Aquitalea magnusonii: one gene and its partner. The protein of the gene in region 1 binds, or shares a complex with, the protein of each later gene. Links are inferred from orthologs where the notes say so. Each region holds a gene or a part of one and is shown on either strand. Other genes may lie near its edges. The genes, in order: metK and groL.

Region 1 (3,117 bases):
GCGGATCAGATTCTCCACGGTCTGGTTCAGCAGCGCACAGTCAGCGTCCTTGTCACCACTGAAAGGCTGCGGCATGGCTTCGATATGCACAACAAAGCCTTCACCGCGGGGCAGGCGCTCACCGACGAAAAACAACACCTCCACACCGGCAACCTGTGCCAGCCGCGGCACCAGGCTCATGGTGTAGGCGGGTTTGCCAAAAAATGGAGCCCACACCCCTTCGCCGTTGCCGGGAACCTGATCGGGCAGAATGATGGTGGCTTCGCCCGATTTCAACGCTTTCATCAGAATGCGCACGCCGGCACCGGTTGCCGGTGCAGTCTTGCCCTTGCCACGGGCGCGGCCTGCCTGCATCACCGGCTCCAGCCAGGTCAGCTTGGGAGGACGGTACATGGCGGTCAGCGGAAAGGGCAGACGTGAGCTGATGTAACGCCCGGCAATGTCATAGCTGCCCAGGTGCGGGGTGACAAAAACAATGCCGTGACCAGCCTGCAAAGCACGTTCCACATGCTCCCAGCCATGGCAGGCTTTTACCAGTGCGGCAATGTCTTCGGGCTCCCGGCACCAGGCTATTGACAATTCCAATGCACCTTTACCGGTTTCCAGTGCGGATTGTTTGACTAGTCCTTGTAAAACCTGATAATTTTCACAGATTTTACTCGACGCCAGATTACTTCTCATCCGCTCTGCGTAGCGGGGGGATGAAAGGTAAGTAAGCCGCCCCAGAATGGCGCCGAGACATTGCAGCCACGACAGCGGCAAACGCGCCAGCAAGGACAACACGAGTTGGACCAGCTTGGACATGGTTTAGTCAGTGGTGATCGTAAAGCGGCCTATTTTATCATCACACTGTTTTGCTTTATTCGGGAATCAACAAACAAATGAGCGAATATCTGTTTACGTCGGAATCGGTATCGGAAGGCCATCCGGACAAAGTAGCCGACCAAATCTCCGATGCCATCCTCGATGCCATCCTGCGCGAAGACAAATACGCTCGCGTAGCAGCCGAAACCCTGGTCAACACCGGCCTGGTGGTGCTGGCTGGTGAAATCACCACCTCGGCCAATGTCGACTACATCAAGATTGCACGCGAGACCATCAAGCGCATCGGTTACGACAACTCCGAGCTGGGCTTCGACTACCACGGCTGCGCCGTCATGGCCTGCTACGACAAGCAATCGCAAGACATCGCCCAGGGCGTGAACGAAGGCGAAGGCCTGGACCTGAACCAGGGTGCTGGCGACCAGGGCCTGATGTTCGGCTATGCCTGCGACGAAACCCCGACGCTGATGCCTTTCCCCATCTACTACGCCCACCGTCTGGTACAGCGCCAGGCCGAACTGCGCAAGGATGGCCGCCTGCCGTGGCTGCGTCCGGATGCCAAGAGCCAGATCACCTGCGTGTACGACGGTGAAACCGGCCTGCCCAAGCGCATCGACACCGTGGTGCTGTCCACCCAGCACAGCCCGGAAATCGACCACAAGACCCTGACCGAAGCCGTCATCGAAGACATCATCAAGCCGGTCCTGCCGCCGGAAATGCTGACTGCCGAAACCAAATACCTGGTCAACCCGACCGGTCGCTTTGTCATTGGCGGCCCGATGGGCGACTGCGGCCTGACCGGTCGCAAGATCATTGTCGACACCTACGGTGGTGCCGCGCCGCACGGTGGTGGTGCTTTCTCCGGCAAGGACCCGTCCAAGGTAGACCGCTCGGCAGCCTATGCCGGTCGTTACGTGGCCAAGAACATCGTGGCTGCCGGCCTTGCCCGTCAGTGCCAGATCCAGGTTTCCTACGCCATTGGCGTGGCCGAGCCCACCTCGATTGCGGTGGATACCTTCGGCACCAACAAGATCCCGAACGAAAAGATCGTGGAACTGGTGAAGAAGCACTTCGACCTGCGCCCGAAAGGCATTATCCAGATGCTGGACCTGCTGCGCCCGATCTACGGCAAGACCGCCGCTTACGGCCACTTCGGCCGCGAAGAGCCGGAATTCACCTGGGAACGCACCGACAAGGTGGAAGCGCTGCGCAAGGATGCAGGGCTGTAAGCCAGTCTGTATTCATTGCCACAATCAAGAAAGCACCGGTCATCCGGTGCTTTTTTTATTCATCCGCAGCGCCTGCCGGCAGGCAAAAAAAGAGGGCGCCGAAGCGCCCCTAAGTCCCTTACCACAAAATCTGTCTAAGCGCGTGGCTTACTCCACACGTTCGCCGTGCAGTACCACGTCCAGGCCTTCGCGTTCTTCGTCTTCAGCCACACGCAGACCAACCACTACATCAATGATCTTCAGCAGGATGAAGGTGATGATGGCGCAGTACACCACGGTCACACCCACACCGATGGCCTGGGTGGCCAGGCTGCCTTCAGCACCGCCAATGCTCTTCACCGCAAACACGCCGGTCAGCAAGGCGCCAACGATACCGCCAACACCGTGTACACCGAAGGCATCCAGCGAGTCATCGTAGCCCAGCATATGCTTCAGGCCAGTGGCACCCCAGAAGCAAACCACGCCAGCTACAGCACCAATAATCAGAGCACCTTTGACATCCACGAAACCAGCAGCCGGGGTGATGGCTACCAGACCTGCCACTGCACCGGAAGCAATACCCAGTACCGACGGCTTTTTCTTGTGGATCCATTCCGCAAAGGTCCAGGCCAGCGCAGCAATCCCAGTGGCAACCTGCGTAGTCACCATGGCCATGCCGGCACGGCCATCAGCAGCGACTGCGGAGCCGGCATTGAAGCCGAACCAACCCACCCACAGCATGGAAGCGCCAATCAGGGTCAGGATCAGGTTGTGCGGCGGCATGGCTTCCTTGCCAAAGCCCACGCGCTTGCCCATCACCAGTGCACAAACCAAACCAGCAATACCTGCGTTGATATGCACCACGGTGCCGCCAGCGAAGTCCAGTACGCCTTGGCCACTCATCCAGCCGCCTGGTGCCCATACCCAGTGGGCAACCGGTACATAAACCAGCAAGGACCACAGCGCAGTGAAAATCAGCAGGGCAGAGAATTTCATCCGCTCAGCAAAGGCACCGGTAATCAGCGCCGGGGTGATGATGGCAAAAGTCATCTGGAACATCATGAACACTGATTCCGGAATCGAACCA
Region 2 (3,294 bases), 3.5 Mb from region 1 along the record:
GGCTATCCCGATGCCTTGCATCTGCACCAGATGATTTACAAGCGCATGGTGTTGTGGATGGTGGGTTCCAAGGATGCTCGTCACCTGACCCAGCGCAACAGCATGACCTCCCCCTATTTGTGGTTGCTGACCTCCTTTTCTGTGGTTCCCGCGATGTTGTTCTGGAACCGCACCTGGGTACTGATGTTGTTCTGCCTGCTATTTGTATTGGGCTACCTGTATCTGTACCGCATGATCGTACGTTTCAAAGTGCCCAACTGGCTGGTGTTGCGCCGCGACGATTCCTGAGCCCTTCCTGCCCATGCGGGCAGGAAAGTTTTTGCAGCTCCCCCACTTGAAACCTGCCTGGGCCGTCCCTATTATTAGCACTCGTCAGGGGCGAGTGCTAATGCCCGCCCCGCACTGCCATCCTGGCAGATCATTTGCTTTCAACAGCCAATTGTATTTAGGAGAGATCAATGGCAATTCGTCCGCTGCACGATCGTGTTGTTATCAAGCGCCTTGAGGCTGAAGAAAAAACCGCATCCGGCATCGTTCTGCCGGGTGCTGCAGCTGAAAAGCCCGACATGGGCGAGGTGCTGGCTGTCGGTAACGGCAAGGTCCTGGACAATGGCGAGCGCCGTCCGCTGGAGCTGAAGGTTGGCGACAAGGTCATCTTCGGCAAGTACTCCGGCCAGTCCGTTAAGGTTGACGGCGAAGAAGTCCTCGTAATGCGCGAGGAAGATGTCATGGGCATCGTCGAGTAATTCCGACCCATACACCCTTCTACGACCCTTTCATAGAATTTTGGAGATTTGAGCATGGCTGCAAAAGACGTAAAGTTCGGTGATTCCGCACGCGCCAAGATGGTGGTTGGTGTCAACATTCTGGCTGACGCCGTCAAGGTTACCCTGGGTCCGAAAGGCCGCAATGTCGTGCTGGACCGCTCCTTTGGCGCGCCGACCATCACCAAGGATGGTGTTTCCGTTGCCAAGGAAATCGAACTGAAAGACAAGTTCGAAAACATGGGCGCGCAAATGGTGAAGGAAGTGGCCTCCAAGACTTCCGATGTAGCCGGCGACGGTACCACTACGGCTACTGTTCTGGCCCAGGCCATCGTGCAGGAAGGCATGAAGTTTGTTGCCGCCGGCATGAACCCGATGGACCTGAAGCGCGGTATCGACAAGGCTGTGATTTCCCTGGTAGGTGAAATCGCCAAGATCGCCAAGCCATGTGCCACCACCAAGGAAATCGCCCAGGTTGGTTCCATTTCCGCCAACTCCGATTCCGACATCGGTGAAATCATCGCCACCGCCATGGAAAAAGTGGGCAAGGAAGGCGTGATTACCGTTGAAGACGGCAAGAGCCTGAGCAACGAACTGGACGTGGTTGAAGGTATGCAGTTCGACCGCGGCTACCTGTCCCCGTACTTCATCAACAATCAGGAAAAACAGATTGCCGCTCTGGATAATCCTTTTGTCCTGCTGTTCGACAAGAAGATCTCCAACATCCGCGATCTGCTGCCGGTACTGGAGCAAGTGGCCAAGTCTGGTCGTCCGCTGCTGATCATTGCCGAAGATGTTGAAGGCGAAGCGCTGGCTACTCTGGTGGTCAACACCATCCGCGGCATCCTGAAGGTGGTTGCTGTCAAGGCTCCGGGCTTTGGCGACCGTCGCAAGGCCATGTTGCAGGATATCGCCATCCTGACCGGCGGTACCGTGATTGCCGAAGAACTGGGCCTGACCCTGGAAAAAGCCACTCTGGACATGCTGGGCCAAGCCAAGCGTATCGAAGTGGGCAAGGAAAACACCATTATCATCGATGGCGCTGGTCAGGCTGATGCCATCCAGGCGCGCGTGGGTGAAATCCGTCGCCAGATCGAGGAAGCCACTTCCGACTACGACCGCGAAAAACTGCAAGAGCGCGTGGCCAAGCTGGCCGGCGGTGTTGCCGTGATCAAGGTTGGCGCTGCCACCGAAGTGGAAATGAAAGAGAAGAAGGCGCGCGTTGAAGACGCGCTGCACGCAACCCGCGCCGCTGTGGAAGAAGGCGTGGTAGCGGGTGGTGGCGTGGCTCTGCTGCGTGCCCGTTCCACTCTGGACAGCCTGAAGACCGACAACGTTGATCAAGACGCCGGTGTGAAGATCGTACTGAAGGCCATCGAAGCGCCGCTGCGTCAGATCGTCAAGAACGCTGGCGACGAGCCGTCCGTTGTGGTGAACAAGGTGCTGGAAGGCAAGGGTAACTTCGGTTACAACGCTGCCACCGGCGAATACGGCGACATGCTGGAAATGGGCGTGCTGGATCCGGCCAAGGTAACCCGCTCCGCGCTGCAACACGCTGCTTCTGTTGCCGGCCTGATGCTGACCACCGACTGCATGATCGCAGAACTGCCGGAAGACAAGCCGGCTGCTGGCGGCATGCCGGATATGGGCGGCATGGGTGGCATGGGCGGCATGATGTAAGCTGACCAGCCTTCCGCTGAATGCAAAAAACCCCGCGTCATTGCGGGGTTTTTTGTTTTTGCGCTATCTCGGGTGGCATGCGCCATCTCTGGCACAATAGTCTGACATCGATTTCGCTTAGCAAGGATGCAAGATGCAATTACAGCAAGTGCTCGCCAACCTGGATGAATGGCTGGAACCATGGCGTTACAAGGACTATGCCCCTAATGGATTGCAGGTGGAGGGCAGGGCGCAAGTCAAGCGCATTGTCTGCGGCGTCACTGCGTCTCAGGCGCTGATCGATGCGGCGATTGAGCGCCAGGCGGATGCCATCCTGGTGCATCATGGCTACTTCTGGAAGGGTGAAGATGTCCGGCTGGTGGGCATGAAGCGTCAGCGTGTGGCCAAATTGTTGCAGCATGACATCAGCCTGATTGCTTACCACTTGCCGCTGGATGCCCATCCGGAGCTTGGCAACAATGCCCGGTTGGCCGCCGTGCTGGGGCTGGAGGTGGCCGGGCAGTCGGGTGATCAGGGCTTGCTATGGCATGGCAGTTGGCCGCCAGCAGGCTCGGCCCGCGAGTTTGCCGATCATCTCAGTCAGGTGCTGGGGCGCAATGCCTTGCTGTTGGGTGATGAAAATCAACAGGTAAGCCGGGTGGCCTGGTGTACGGGAGGGGCGCAGGGATTTTTTGAAGAAGCCATCCGCCTGGGGGTAACTGCCTTTGTGACCGGTGAAGTATCCGAGCAGTGTTTCCATCTGGCCGCCGAGTATGGCGTGGCCTTTATTGCCGCCGGTCATCATGCCACTGAACGTTATGGCATTGCCGCACTGGGCGAGAAGCTTTCTCATTTGCACGGCATCAGTGTT

Evidence for each region.
Region 2: the proteins of metK (region 1) and groL are in contact, whole or in part, in a cryo-EM structure (PDB 8P4O), measured with the Escherichia coli proteins. The link is inferred for Aquitalea magnusonii from one-to-one orthologs.

What each region holds. Positions count from the first base shown.
Region 1 is NZ_AP018823.1:62,334-65,450, forward strand. What follows is about bases 173-2,966. They hold metK (methionine adenosyltransferase), read left to right. Parts: upstream 173-881; coding sequence 882-2,051; downstream 2,052-2,966. Other genes in these bases: DLM_RS00335 (lysophospholipid acyltransferase family protein), read right to left, coding at 173-804; DLM_RS00345 (ammonium transporter), read right to left, coding at 2,199-2,966. In the rest of the region: more of DLM_RS00335, read right to left, coding at 1-172; more of DLM_RS00345, read right to left, coding at 2,967-3,117. UniProt on the Escherichia coli protein: Catalyzes the formation of S-adenosylmethionine (AdoMet) from methionine and ATP.
Region 2 is NZ_AP018823.1:3,562,777-3,566,070, reverse strand. What follows is about bases 152-3,122. They hold groL (chaperonin GroEL), read left to right. Parts: upstream 152-800; coding sequence 801-2,444; downstream 2,445-3,122. Other genes in these bases: DLM_RS16935 (Nif3-like dinuclear metal center hexameric protein), read left to right, coding at 2,578-3,122; groES (co-chaperone GroES), read left to right, coding at 459-746; DLM_RS16950 (MraY family glycosyltransferase), read left to right, coding at 152-288. In the rest of the region: more of DLM_RS16950, read left to right, coding at 1-151; more of DLM_RS16935, read left to right, coding at 3,123-3,294.